One region of the Stenotrophomonas sp. 78350_Sma genome, then DNA from elsewhere that is predicted to be linked to it. Evidence: riboswitches for the same ligand, from Rfam matches in the RefSeq annotation. Region 1 holds a riboswitch; the other holds the start of a gene.
What was found. A riboswitch is a leader RNA that binds a small molecule or an ion and turns the genes downstream of it on or off. The one in region 1 is predicted to bind glycine.
Positions count from the first base shown of each region.

Region 2: linked by a shared signal. The riboswitch ahead of gcvP (aminomethyl-transferring glycine dehydrogenase) and the one ahead of ACZK4H_RS19380 (trimeric intracellular cation channel family protein) in region 1 are both predicted to bind glycine.

Region 1 covers NZ_CM151182.1:4,206,813-4,214,124, forward strand. Annotated here, with positions in the region: gene ACZK4H_RS19360 (hypothetical protein) at 1-425, opposite strand, end outside; gene ACZK4H_RS19365 (nuclear transport factor 2 family protein) at 429-860, opposite strand; gene ACZK4H_RS19370 (hypothetical protein) at 929-1,345, opposite strand; gene ACZK4H_RS19375 (GIY-YIG nuclease family protein) at 1,488-1,763, opposite strand; glycine riboswitch at 1,804-1,893, shown strand; glycine riboswitch at 1,907-2,010, shown strand; gene ACZK4H_RS19380 (trimeric intracellular cation channel family protein) at 2,095-2,712, shown strand; gene ACZK4H_RS19385 (MdtA/MuxA family multidrug efflux RND transporter periplasmic adaptor subunit) at 2,998-4,164, shown strand; gene ACZK4H_RS19390 (multidrug efflux RND transporter permease subunit) at 4,161-7,238, shown strand; gene ACZK4H_RS19395 (efflux RND transporter permease subunit) at 7,235-7,312, shown strand, end outside.
Region 2 covers NZ_CM151182.1:3,458,723-3,466,034, reverse strand. Annotated here, with positions in the region: gene gcvP (aminomethyl-transferring glycine dehydrogenase) at 1-2,554, opposite strand, end outside; glycine riboswitch at 2,617-2,719, opposite strand; gene ACZK4H_RS16140 (multidrug effflux MFS transporter) at 3,019-4,245, shown strand; gene ACZK4H_RS16135 (siderophore-interacting protein) at 4,387-5,283, shown strand; gene ACZK4H_RS16130 (hypothetical protein) at 5,353-5,745, shown strand; gene ACZK4H_RS16125 (M2 family metallopeptidase) at 5,865-7,312, opposite strand, start outside.

The sequences.
Region 1 (7,312 bases):
CGCCCATGCAACGGTCGGGGCGGGCAGTACCCTTCGGCTCGCGCCGTGCCGGCGATCTGCCGTGACGACCAGTGCCGGGTGATCCAGATGGTCAGTGCTGCCGAGCTCAGGTGCCAGCGCAGCATGCTGTGGCGTGGATGGTGGCCGAGGTGGACGCGTGCGATCCAGGAGGCTTCGAGCTCGACATCCGGCACGTTCACCTTCGTATTCACCCCCACGTGGCGCGCCGTGAATCGCCATGGATCCATCGGTACGTGGTGGGCATAGGTCGCAGCACCACACGCGCCGCCGCTCCGCGCGGAATCGACGGGTTGCGGCCGGCCCCCGGTCGCGACCAATCCCAGCGGATACAGCAGGCCCGGCAGCAGGGCCAGGAAGGTCAACAGCAGAAACAGCGCGATCCACGCCCGGCCCGCCGCACGCATCGGTCACTGCGCCTTCGGCTTCGGGTACCACAACGCGTTGACGATGACCCAGCGCTGCTCGAAGCGCCCCATGTGGAAGTAGTCGACGAACCACGGTGTTTCCAGCCGCACCGAGGCAGCGTTGCCGGTCACATCCAGTACGGTGCAGCGGCGGTCCCATTGCTCCTTCGGGGTCTTCAGCGCGCCCTGCTTCGTCAGTGAGACCAGTTCTTCCTTGGACATCCGGCGCAGTCCAAGGCGCTCATCGGGTGTATCACCGAGGACCGCGCGCTTGGCCAGGTCCGGGTGCAGGGACCGGGCGACGCGCTGTGGGTCCGCCTCCAGCTGGCCGTCGACGTAGTCATGGCAGGTGGCTTCGATGGCCGCGATGGTGGCCGGGTCGGCGGCGGGGCTTGTGGCTGCGGAAAGGGCGAACAGCAGGGCGATCGTGGACATCCGGGTCTCCGGCGCTGAGGGCTGGGCGATCATGGCACGTGCAAGCCGCATCCAGGCATGGCGTGGATCTACGGCATCAGGCGCATTTCGTCGGTGCCCAGCTGCATGTACATGAACGCAGCGGCTTCTTCAGACATGGGCTGCCCCTGCGGGAAGCTGTCCAACCAGACGGTGATGCGCGCATGGCGCCCCGCCAGCGCATCCGCCAATGCCTGCTTTTCCGCGTCAGTGGCACGCTCCTGCATTTCGTTGCGAAGCATGTCATCGCCGATCCCCCACTTTTCCGCGAACGGGATCAGATCGACCAGATCGGGAGGGACCCGGTCACGACGCAGGTGGATCGGTTCGGGTGTGCTCGGGCCGTACGCGGCCAGCTCAGCGGCGGTGCCGATCTGCCCATGCTGCAGTGGCGGTGGCGACGGTGCCTGGGTGCAGGCCAGAAGGGCCACGCAGGCAGTCAACAGCAGTATCCCGCGGTTCTTCATCGGACGGATCCATGTGTCGATGGGTGTGGCGATCATGGCACGTGCAAGCCGCATTCAGGCATGGCGTGGACCTACCGTAGAGCCGAGCCCATGCCCGGGTCCTGCAACGGGCAGACGGAACAGCAGCCGAGCGCGGGCTCGGCTACAGAAGTCCAGCGTCCAGGGCCTGCAGCCACGCCAGCTTGCGTTCGCGCGGCTGCTGCTTGAGTTGCCATTCGGCGCGCGAGGCGGCGGAACGGTCCGGGTATTCGCGCACGGCCAGCACGCGCAGTGGCGGCCGCGACCGTGTGTAGCGCGCGCCCTTGCCCGCCTGGTGGGCGGCGAAGCGTGCGTCCACGTCGGTGCTGATACCTGCGTAATAGCTGCCATCGCGGCATTCGAGCAGGTACAGGAACCACGGGCGGGGGGACGGGGCCATGCCGGGATTATGCCGTGCTGCACTGCAGCGGATATACTGGCGGCCGAATGCAGGAGAGAGGCGCCGCGCTGGCGCCCGCCGAAGGCGCAGGCTCCCATGATCGCTCAGGCCGGTGGGCTGGAATCCCACCAACCATGCATTCGACTCGCCGAGCTGGAGAGAGGTCACCGGGCATGCCCGGGACGATCCGCCGAAGGGGCACGCGGCCCACGCCGCTGAACTCTCAGGCAAAAGGACAGCGGGAGCGGCACCGGTCATCGTCATCCCGTCATTGCGCAGGCAGTGGCGGTAGTCGCGCATGGCCGGCCCCACCGCGCCCGGAGCCTGCCCCATGCTGCTGTCCATCATCTACCTGATCGCCATTTCCGCTGAAGCCATGACCGGCGCGCTGTCCGCCGGCCGCCGCCGCATGGACCTTTTCGGCGTGGTCATGATCGCCTGCGTCACCGCCCTTGGTGGTGGTTCGCTGCGCGACATCCTGCTCGGCCACTACCCGCTGGGCTGGGTGAAGCATCCCGAGTACCTGGGCTTCACCGTGTGCGCGGCGCTGATCGCTACCTGGGTGGCGCGCTGGATGCACCACTTCCGCCGCACCTTCCTGGTGCTGGACGGGCTGGGCCTGATCGCCTTCACCCTGATCGGCTGCTCGATCGCACGCGAGGCCGGCCATGCCACGCCCATCGTACTGATTGCCGGCATGCTGACCGGTGCGTTCGGTGGCGTGCTCCGCGACATCCTCTGCAACGAAGTACCGCTGATCTTCCAGAAGGAGCTGTACGCGATCATCGCGCTGCTGACCGGCGCGGCGTACCTGTTGCTGCTGCACTGGGGCGTGGCCGACGCCACCGCGATCCTGTGCTGCCTCGGCGGCGGCTTCGCCCTGCGCCTGCTGGCGATCCACTACCGCTGGGAAATGCCGAAGTTCGTCTATCACGACGAAGTGCATTGATGGTTTGACGGTCGTGCCGGCCGCTGGCCGGCAACACTGCATACGCCCGCAGATTCCAGCAGGTTGCCGGCCAGCGGCCGGCACCACCGATTGCGTTGCATGACCAAGGTCACGCGGCGACGGTTCGCGTAAACCGCTACCATTGACACCCCGTCGCACGCGCGACGGCATCCAGCCACGCCGCGCCCGCGGCCCCGCCAGACACTCCCTCCCCGCTGCCCGTGGTGCCCGTGAACGCGCCGACGGGCCCGCATGTCCCTGCGCGCGCAGGGCGCAGGATGCCCCATGTCTGTCGCCGAAAATTCCCGCTTCCGCCGTGCCCGCTCGTTGTGGGCGGTGCTGGCCCTTGCCCTCGTCGCCGTTCTGGCGTGGTGGCTGTGGCCCCGGAACGACGCCGGCAGCCGCGACGATGCACCGGGCAAGACGGTGCCGGTACGCGTGGCGCGCGCCAGTGCCGAGCCGCTGGTGCTGCGCCTGAAGGCGGTCGGTACGGTCACCCCGCTGCACAGCGTGGTGGTGCGCAGCCGCGTGGATGGCGAACTGCTGCGCCTGCACTTCCAGGAAGGGCAGCAGGTGAACGCCGGCGACCTGCTGGCGCAGATCGACCCACGCCCGTATGAAGTGAAGCTGGCGCAGGCCCAGGGCACCCAGCAGCAGAACCTGGCCGAGCTGGAAAACGCCGAACGGCAGCTGCAGCGCTACCGCGAACTGCAGAAGCAGAACTACGTGTCCGGGCAGGAACTGAGCGACCAGCAGAGCAAGGTGCGCCAGCTGCAGGGCCGCCGGCTCAGCGACCAGGCGTCTGTTGATGAAGCACGCCTGCAGCTGCAGTACACCCGCATCACCGCGCCGGTCAGTGGCCGCGTCGGGCTGCGGCGGTTGGACGTGGGCAACCTGGTACGCGCCAGCGATGCCGAAGGCCTGGTGACGCTGGCGCAGACTGCGCCGATCAGCGTGCTGTTCACCGTGCCCGAACCCGAGCTGCCTGCACTGCTCGATGCCGTGCAGGCGCAACCGTCGCTGGCGGTGGAAACCTGGGACCGCGAAGAACGCCGGCAGCTGGCGCGCGGCTCGCTGTCCAGCCTCGACAACCGCATCGATACCACCACCGGCACGCTGAAGCTGCGTGCGCACTTCGACAACCACGATCTGGCGCTGTTCCCCAACCAGTTCGTCAACGTACGCCTGCAGCTGGGCGAGCAGCCCGCCCTGCTGATTCCCGATGCCGCCGTACAGTTCGGCAGCCAGGGCAACTACGTGCATGTCGTCGGCAAGGACAACACGGCGCAGCGGCGCGTGGTAGTGCTCGGCCCTGCCGATGACGGCCGCGTGGCCGTGCGTTCGGGCTTGGCCGCAGGTGACCAGGTGGTGATCGAAGGCATCGACGGACTGGAAGACGGCACGGCGGTGGAGATCATCGCCGGGGAGGCCGCGACCAAGGCCGGCGCATGAACCTCTCGCGTCCGTTCATCCTCAGGCCTGTCGCCACCACGCTGCTGATGGTGGCGCTGCTGCTGTCCGGCGTGCTGGCCTATCGCCTGCTGCCGGTGGCTGCACTGCCACAGGTCGACTACCCGATCATCCAGATCACCACGCTGTACCCCGGTGCCAGCCCGGAACTGACCACACGCACGATCACTGCGCCACTGGAGCGCCAGCTCGGGCAGATTCCCGGCCTGAAGCAGTTGTCGTCGACCAGTTCCGGCGGTGCGTCGGTGATCACCCTGCAGTTCGGACTGAAGGTGTCGCTGGGCGTAGCCGAACAGGACGTGCAGGCCGCGATCAACGCCGCCGGTAGCTTCCTGCCCGGCGACCTGCCCGTGCCGCCGGTCTACCGCAAGGTCAATCCGGCCGATACGCCGATCCTGACCCTGGCGGTGACCTCGCAGGGCCTGTCGCTGCCGCAGGTGCATGACCTGGTGGATACGCGCATCGCGCAGCGCCTGGCGCAGCTGCCCGGTGTCGGCCTGGTCAGCCTGGCCGGTGGCCAGCGCCCTGCCGTGCGTATCCAGGTCAATCCGGCGGCACTGGCCGCCAACGGCCTGGGCATGGACCACATCCGCACCGCCATCGCCGCGGCCAACGTCAACCTGCCCAAAGGCAGTTTCGATGGCCCGATCCGCGCGGTGATGCTCGATGCCAACGACCAGATGCGCAGCGTGGATGAGTACCGTGCCCTGGTACTGGCCTGGCGCGACGGTGCGCCGCTGCGGCTGGGCGACGTGGCCACCATCACCGATGGCGCCGAGAACCGCCAGTTGGCCGCCTGGAGCGGCACCATGCCGGCAGTGCTGGTGAACATCCAGCGCCAGCCCGGTGCAAACGTGATCGCCGTGGTCGAGCAGGTGCGCGCGTTGCTGCCACAGCTGCAGGCCACGCTGCCGGCCGGCGTGCAGATGAACGTGCTGAGCGACCGCACCGAATCGATCCGCGCGTCGGTGCGCGGCGTGCAGAAGGAACTGGTGCTGGCCATCGGCCTGGTGGTGTTGGTCACGTGGGTATTCCTGCGCAACCTGCCGGCCACACTCATTCCCAGCGTCGCGGTACCGCTGTCGCTGATCGGTACCTTCGCAGTGATGCTGCTGGCCGGCTATTCACTCAACAACCTCACGCTGATGGCGCTGACCATCGCTACCGGCTTCGTGGTGGACGACGCCATCGTGATGCTGGAGAACATTGCCCGCCATCTGGAAGAAGGTGAAAGCCCGCGCGAAGCCGCGCTGAAGGGGGCGGCCGAGATCGGCTTCACCCTGGTGTCGCTGACCGTTTCACTGATCGCGGTGCTGATCCCGCTGCTGTTCATGGCCGACCTGGTGGGCGCGCTGTTCCATGAATTCGCGGTGACACTGGCGGTAGCCATCGGCATCTCGCTGCTGGTCTCGCTGACGCTGACGCCGATGCTGTGCGCGCGGTTCCTGAAGCCGCACGCGAAGACCGCGCATGCGCCCGATGTGTTCGACCGCATCATCGCCCTCTACGACCGACAACTGCGCTGGGTGCTGCAGCGCCAGCCGCTGATGCTGCTGGCCACCGTTGCCACGCTGGCACTCACCGTGGCGCTGTACTTCGCCGTGCCCAAGGGCTTCTTCCCGGTGCAGGATGCCGGCCTGGTGCAGGGCATCAGCGAAGCGCCGCAGGCCATCTCGTTCCAGGCCATGCGCGAGCGCCAGCAGGCGCTGGCCGCCACCATCGAAGCGGACCCGGCGGTGGCCAGCGTGTCCTCGTACATCGGCGTGGACGGCAACAACGCCACGCTCAATACCGGACGCCTGCTGATCGAACTGAAACCGCATGGCGACCGCGATGGCGCCGCCGTGGTGATGGAACGGCTGCAGCAGCGCGTATCGAAGATTCCCGGCATCACCCTGTACCTGCAGCCGGTGCAGGAGCTGGGCATCGAAGACCGCATCAGCCGCACCCAGTACCAGTTCACCCTGACCACGCCGGATCTTGAAGCACTGGAGCGCTGGACCCCGGAGCTGCTGCAGGCGCTGCGCCAGCAACCGGCGCTGCGTGATGTCGCCAGCGATCTGCAGATGCAGGGACGGCAGGCACGGGTGAACATCGACCGTGATGCCGCGGCGCGTCTGGGCGTAAGCGTCGAAGCCGTGGCCGATGCGCTGTACGACGCCTACGGGCAGCGTCAGATCTCCACCATCTTCACCCAGGCCAGCCAGTACCGCGTGGTGTTGGAGGCCGACCCATCGCGGCAGCCGGGACCGGAAGCCATCAGTGGCCTGCGTGTGCGCAGCAGCAGCGGGCAGACCGTGCCGCTGGGTGCGGTGGCACGCGTGGATCTGGGCCCGACCGCCCTGCTGCGCAACCATGTCGGCCAGTTCCCGGCGGCCACGCTGTCATTCAATCTGGCCCCGGGCGCATCGCTGGGCGAAGCGGTGGAGGCTGTGCACGCCGCACGCGCACACGTGGATCTGCCGCAGAGCATCGAGCTGCGCCTGCAGGGTGCCGCAGCGGCGTTCAGCAGTTCGCTGTCGTCCACACTGTGGCTGATCCTGGCTGCAGTGGTGGTGATGTACATCGTGCTGGGCGTGCTCTACGAGAGCTTCATCCATCCGGTCACCATCCTCTCCACCCTGCCTTCGGCAACGGTCGGCGCGCTGGCCGCGTTGTGGGTGAGCGGACGCAGCCTGGACCTGATCGCGGTGATCGGCATCGTGCTGCTGATCGGCCTGGTGAAGAAGAACGCGATCATGATGATCGACTTCGCGCTGGACGCGCAGCGCACACGCGGCATGACGCCACGCGAGGCAATCCACCAGGCGGCACTGCTGCGCTTCCGGCCGATCCTGATGACCACGCTGGCCGCACTGTTTGGCGCGGTGCCGCTGATGCTGGCCAGTGGTTCCGGTGCCGAACTGCGGCAACCGTTGGGCTGGGTGATGGTGGGCGGATTGCTGGTCAGCCAGGTACTGACCCTGTTCACCACGCCGGTGATCTACCTCGCCTTCGACCGCCTGCAGCGCGGCCACGCGGCAGCAACCACCGTCGCTGAAGAGGCCAGCGCGTGACCCCTGTGGAGCGCCTGGCGCAGGCCTGCGTGCAGCGGCCGGTGGCCACGATCCTGTTGGCGGTTGCGCTGGTG
Region 2 (7,312 bases), 750 kb from region 1:
CGCTCTCGGTCGGTTCGACCATCAGCGTGCCGGCCACCGGGAAGCTCAGGGTCGGGGCGTGGAAGCCGAAGTCGATCAGGCGCTTGGCGACGTCCTCGGCGCCGATGCCGCTGGTCTTCTCCAGCGGGCGTACGTCGAGGATGCACTCGTGTGCCACCAGGCCGTTGCGGCCGGTGTACAGGGTCTTGAAGTGCGGGGCCAGGCGCTTGGCGATGTAGTTGGCGTTGAGCTGCGCGACCTGGGTGGCCTTGCGCAGGCCTTCGCGGCCCATCATCGCGATGTACATCCAGCTGATCGGCAGGATCGAGGCGCTGCCGAAGCTGGCGGCGCTGACCATGCCGACCGGGCCGTTGTCACCCAGCTTGCCCGGCAGGAACGGGGCCAGGTGCTCCTTGACCGCGCACGGGCCGACGCCCGGGCCGCCGCCGCCGTGCGGGATGCAGAAGGTCTTGTGCAGGTTCAGGTGCGAAACGTCCGAACCCCATTTGCCGGGCTTGGCCACGCCGACCAGGGCGTTCATGTTGGCGCCGTCGGTGTACACCTGGCCGCCGTGCTGGTGGATGATCTCGCAGATCTCGACCACCTCTTCCTCGAACACGCCGTGCGTGGACGGGTAGGTCATCATGATCGCGGCCAGGCGGTCGCTGTACTTCTCGGCGTTGAGGCGGATGTCTTCCACATCGACGTTGCCGTTGGCATCGGTCTTGGTGACCACCACCTTCATGCCGCACATCTGCGCCGAGGCCGGGTTGGTGCCGTGCGCCGAATCCGGGATCAGGCAGATGTCGCGGTGGCCTTCGCCGCGCGAGCGGTGGTAGGCGCGGATCGCCAGCAGGCCGGCGTACTCGCCCTGTGCGCCGGAGTTCGGCTGCAGGCTGACCGCGTCGTAGCCGGTGCATTCGACCAGCATCGCTTCCAGCGTGTCGATCAGTTCCTTGTAGCCCAGCGCCTGGTCGGCCGGCACCAGCGGGTGGATCTGCGAGAACTCCGGCCAGGTCACCGGGATCATCTCGGCGGTGGCGTTGAGCTTCATGGTGCACGAACCCAGCGGGATCATCGTGCGGTCCATCGCCAGGTCCTTGTCGGCCAGCGAACGCAGGTAACGCAGCAGTTCGTGCTCGCTGTGGTGGGTGTTGAACACCGGGTGGGTCAGGAACGCGGACTGGCGCAGCAGGCCGGCCGGCAGCGCGTCGGCGGTGCTGGCATCCAGCGCGTCGACGTCCAGCGAGGCACCGAACACCGCAGCCACGGCGACGATGTCGGCGCGGGTGGTGGTCTCGTCCAGACTGATGCCGACCGAGTCGCTGTCGATCGCGCGCAGGTTGTAACCGGCGGCGCGTGCCTTGGCATGGATTTCATCGGCATGCACGCCGGTGACGTGCAGGGTGTCGAAGAAGTCGCCACCGACCTGCACGCCGGCATTGCGCAGCGCTGCGGCCAGGATCGAGGCCAGTCGATGGGTGCGGCGGGCAATGCGGGTCAGGCCTTCCGGGCCGTGGTAAACGGCGTACATCGAGGCCATCACCGCCAGCAGCACCTGCGCGGTACAGATGTTGGAGGTGGCCTTCTCGCGGCGGATGTGCTGTTCGCGGGTCTGCAGGGTCAGGCGGTAGGCCGGGTTGCCCTGGGCATCGATCGAAACGCCGATCAGGCGGCCTGGCATCGAGCGCTTGTAGGCGTCACGGCAGGCCATGAAGGCGGCGTGCGGGCCACCGAAGCCGAACGGCACGCCGAAACGCTGGCTGTTGCCGACCACGATGTCCGCGCCCCATTCGCCCGGGGCAGCCAGCAGGGTCAGGGCCAGCAGGTCGGTGGCCACGGCCACCAGGCCGCCGCGTGCGTGCACGGCATCGACCAGCGCCTTGTAGTCGCCGACCTGGCCGAAGGTGTCCGGATACTGCAGCAGCAGGCCGAAGGCTTCTGCTTCCAGCGCTTCGGCCGGGGTGCCGACGCGCAGCACGATGCCCATGGGCTCGGCGCGGGTACGCAGCAGTTCCAGGGTCTGCGGGTGCACGGCGTCGTGCACGAAGAAGGTGTCCGACTTCGACTTGGCCGAACGCTTGGCCAGGGTCATCGCTTCGGCGGCGGCGGTGGCTTCGTCCAGCAGCGAGGCGTTGGCGATTTCCATGCCGGTCAGGTCGGCGCACAGGGTCTGGAAGTTGATCAGCGCTTCCATGCGGCCCTGCGAGATTTCCGCCTGGTACGGGGTGTAGGCGGTGTACCACGCCGGGTTTTCCAGGATGTTGCGCAGGATCACGTTCGGCGTGTGGGTACCGTAGTAACCCTGGCCGATGAAGCTGCGCAGCACGGTGTTCTTGTCGGCGATCGCACGGATCTTCGCCAGTGCCTGCACTTCGGTCATCGACTCCGGCAGTGCCAGCGGTGCCGGCGACTTGATCTTGGCCGGCACGATGGCGTCGGTCATCGCATCCAGCGACGCGTGGCCGACGACGTCGAGCATCTGCGCGATCTCGGCGTCGTTGGGGCCGATGTGGCGCTCGACGAACGCGTTGTGGTGCTCGAGCTCACGCAGGGAAGGGGTGTTCTGGGACATGGCGAAGGATCCGTCAGGAAAGGGCACACGCACGGGCACAAGCCGCCGGTCGGCGGTCTGCGGGGCGCCCCTCTGTCCTTTTGCCTGAGAGTTTAAAAGCGCGGCGGACCGCAGCTTCGTGCCCCTTCGGCGCCGGATCGAACCGGTCTCTCCAGAGTTGTGTTACGGGTGGTATCGGGCCTGAGCGATTACGGGCGTTGCGCCTTCGGCAGCGGTGTTCCGCTTCTCCCACCGTGTTGCCCGCCGATTATAGCCCGTTGCGGGCGCGGCGGCCGCCTTCGGTCCTGGAGGCCGCGCCTGAATGGCCGATGGCCCGTCCGTGCGTTTTGTGCACTGCTGCATGGCATCAGGCGCAATCCCCACCTATGATGGGCGGATACCCGAATTCATCTGGCGCCGTCCCTGCTGCAGGGGACCGGCGCCCGCCGTGCGTGCCGCGCATGGCCCTGCCGGACGCCTTTCCCATGACCGCCGCTGTTGCTCCCTCCACCCGCCGCATGGCCCTGCTGCTCGCCGGCCTGGCCATGTTCGGTCCGTTCTCGATCGACACCATCTTCCCGGCGTTCCCGCAGCTGGCCCAGCGCCTGGCGGTGGACGAAGTGGCGGTGCAGCAGACCATCAGTGTGTACCTGCTGTTCTACGGTCTGATGAGCCTGGCGCACGGCCCGCTGTCCGATGCCTGGGGCCGCAAGCGGGTGATCCTGGGCGGCCTGGTGGTGTTCGTCGGCGCCTCGGTCGGCTGTGCGCTGTCCACCGACCTGACCACGCTGCTGGCGTTCCGCGCGCTGCAGGGCCTGTCTGCGGGTGTCGGCATGATTGTCGGCCGCGCGGTGATCCGCGACCTGTACCACGGCCACGATGCGCAGCGGCTGATGAGCCAGGTGTCGATGCTGTTCGGCATCGCTCCGGCGATCGCACCGATCATCGGCGGCTGGATCCTGCTCAGTGGCGCCGGCTGGCCGCTGATCTTCTGGTTCCTGGTGGTGTTCGGGCTGGTGCTGCTGGCGGCCACCGCGCGCTTCCTGCCGGAAACCCATCCGGTCGAGGCACGGGTACCGCTGTCGCCGCGCGTGCTGCTGCGTGACTATGTGCGCATCGGCTTCAACCCGCGCTTCCTGCGCCTGGCGCTGGCTGGCAGCATCGGTTTCGGCGGCATCTTCCTGTACATCTCCTCGGCACCGGTGTTCGTGATGCAGCACCTGCATCTGGGCGAGGGCGGCTTCGCCTGGCTGTTCATTCCCACCATCGGCGGCATGACCACCGGCTCGTTCCTGTCCGGGCGCATGGCCGGGCACACCACGCCCACACGCCAGGTCGCCATCGGTTTCAGCCTGTGCGCGCTGTCGGCGCTGCTGAATGTCGGCTACGTGGCGCTGTCGCCGCAGTTCGTGCTGCCGTGGGCGGTGCTGCCGATCTTCCTGGGCGGCATGGGCATGTCGCTGATCTTCCCGATCCTGGCCCTGGCGGTGCTGGACATGTACCCGCACCAGCGTGGCCTGGCATCGTCCCTGCAGGCCTTCGTGCAGCTGATGATCAGCACGGTGGTGGCTGGCGTGGTGTCGCCGCTGCTCAGTGCCAGCCCGCTGCACCTGGCACTGGGCCAGGCTGCATTCTTCGGCGCCGGATTCGTGTTCTGGTACTGGGAGCACCAGCGCGAGCGCGCGGCGCAGGCAGTCTGCACGGGCCATTGAGCAGTGCGCAGGGGTAGGGCGGGCCGCGCTGTCTCCAACGCTTGCGGCCAGGAACGACCGGACTAGGCTGGGGACTCCAGCCAGCCGGTGCGTGGATGCACGACAGCCAGCCGATCCGATGTCGTTGCATGAGGTTCCCCCATGGCTGCGCAGCAGACCTATCGCCTGTTCGAGGTGGCGCTGAAGGAGCGCCGCGTTCTTTCCCCTTCCCTTGACCGCATGGTGTTCACCGGTGCCGACGTGGCACGGATGAAGACCGAAGGCCCGGACCAGCGCATCAAGGTGTTCTTCCCCTTGCCCGGCCAGGACGTGCCGCAGGTCCCCAGCGGTGAAGACTGGTATCCACGCTATCGCGCGCTGCCGGACGACCAGCGCCCGCCGATGCGCACCTACACCATCCGCCAGCTGCGTGCCGAGCAGGGCGAGGTCGACGTTGATTTCGTGCTGCATGGCGAAACCGGGCCGGCCTCGCGCTGGGCCATCCGCGCGCGGCCGGGCGACCGCGTAGTGCTGCTGGCCCCCGATGCGGACTGTGCCGACAGCAGCGAAGGCTGGGAATGGAAGCCGCCGGCGGGTGTCGGCCAGGTGCTGCTGGTGGCGGATGAAACCGCGCTACCGGCGGTAGCCGGCATTCTCGAGGAACTGGCCGCGCTGGCCGATCCGCCACGCACGCTGGCGCTGCTGGAGGTCGCCCAGGCCGGGGATGCGGTGCCGTTGAAGGCCCCGGACACGGCCGAGCTGGTCTGGCTGCCACGCGGGCAGGCGGCCTACGGACAGCCTCTGTTGCAGGCGGTGCAGGCGCGCCTGGCAGCGGCCTCGAGCGTGGCCGCAGGCGACGAGCTGGAAGAGATCGACATTGACGCGCAGATCCTGTGGGAGCAGGCCGATGCCAGCGTGGCCGGGCCGCTGTATGCCTGGGTGGCAGGCGAGGCGGGGTCGGTGATGGCGGTCCGTCGCCATCTGGTCCGCGACTGCGGGCTGGACCGCCGCGCGATCACCTTCATGGGCTACTGGCGGCACGGCAAAGTGCTGGACTGAGGGGTGTGAAGCGGTGCTGCGGGCGGGGTGCGCTATCCTTGCGCCCCCCTTTCGCAGCGGTACCGCACCATGTCCACCAGCTCCAAGACCCGCCGCGACCAGCGCCGTCGCCAGGAAAAGCAGGCCGCCAACAAGGCCGCTGCCCAGGCCTCGCCGGTGGAGCCGCATGCGGAACTGCGCGATGCGCAGCGCACCCTGCTGGCCGGTGTCGTGCGCCGCGACGGCGAATGGGTGCTGGGCATGGATGGCCGCATTGCCGGCCACAGCGAAAGCGCCGCACAGGTGCTGGCGCTGATCATGCAGGCCGGTGAGCTGCACGAACGCAATGGCACGCCGGTGCGCCTGATGTACTCCGACGCGCTGCGCGATGCCGCACAGGCCGAAGCCAGGGAGAAGGGCCAGACCTTCGAGGAATTCAAGGCCGAGTTGGCCGCTGCGATGGCGGCCAAGAAGAACAGCTGATCGCTGTTGCGGTAGAGCCGGCCGCTGGCCGGCTGCCAGACGCATTTCCACCGTGCAGTTGCCGGCCAGCGGCCGGCACTACCGGAAAGGGGCGGATCCTCGCGGACCCGCCCCTTCTTTCATTTTGCCGCCGGGGCCGCGTTGGCCTGCCAGCCGCACATCTGGCCTTCGTTCTGCTGCTTCAGCCACTCGTTGACCGGCGTGAAGTACTCGATCATCGGGCCGGCATCGAGCTTGTCGGTACCGGTCAGCTCCTTCAACGTGGCCTGCCACGGCTGGCTGGCACCCTTGCTCAGCATCGCCCAGTACTTCTGGCCGGCTTCCTTGTTGCCGTAGAAGGTGCACTCATGCAGCGGGCCCTTGTAGCCCGACGCGTCGCACAGGCCCTTGTAGAACTGGAACTGCAGGATGCGCGCCAGGAAGTAGCGGGTGTAGGGGGTGTTGCCCGGCACGTGGTACTTCGCGCCCGGGTCGAAGAACTCTTCACCACGGGTGCTGGCCGGGGCCACGCCCTGGTACTTGGCCTTCAGGTCCCACCACGCCTTGTTGTAGTTGTCGGCGGTGATCGAACCGTCGAATACGCCCCAGCGCCAACGGTCGATCATCAGGCCGAACGGCAGGAACGACACACCGGACAGCGCCATGCGCATCTGGTTGTTGATGACCGCCTCGCGGCTCTCGGTCGGCGCGTCGACCAGGCCGATCGAGCTGAGGTACTTGGGTGTCATCGCCAGCACGATGGTGTCGCCGATCGCTTCATGGAAGCCATCGTTGGCACCGCCCTGGAACAGCGGCGGCAGCGGGTTGTAGGCCAGGTCGTAATAGATGTGGCCCAGCTCGTGGTAGATGGTGGTGAAGTTTTCTTCGTTCGGCTTGATGCACATCTTGGTGCGCACGTCGCCTTCCATGTTCATGTCCCAGGCGCTGGCGTGGCAGACCACGTCGCGGTCATCGGGCTTGATGAACTGGGTTTTTTCCCAGTACGACTGCGGCAGCGACGGCATGCCCAGCGACACGTAGAAGTCCTGCGCGCGCTCGGTCATCTGCTTGGCGGTACGCAGTTCGGCCTCGCGCTGCGCCTTGTACTGGGCAGCCACGTTGGCGTCCTTGCCGGCCTTGGCCAGCGCCGCGCTCAGGTTGGTCTGGTACTGCTTTTCCAGTGCCGCGGTGATGTCCAGGCTGCCAGCGCCCGGGTAGGGTTCCAGCTGGTCCCACAGGTTCGACCAGTCCTGCTGCCACATGTTGCCGAGCAGGTGCGCGGCGATCAGGCCATTGCCCACTTCTGCCTTGTCCTTGCCATAGGTCTTGTCCAGCTTGCCGCGTGCGTAGCAGTGCAGCTGCTCGTACATCGGCTTGACCTGTTCCCACAGGCGATCGGTTTCAGGGCCGATCTGCTCCGGCGGCATGTCGTAGCCGCTGCGCCACATCTGGCCGGCATCGGTGAAGCCCATGCCCTTGGCGCCTTCGTTCACCAGGCCGACGAACTTCTGGTAGTCGCCGCGCATGCTCTTGGTGGTGCTGTGCCAGCCCTGCCAGGCGTCGAGCTGCTTGTCGTAATCGCGGCTGC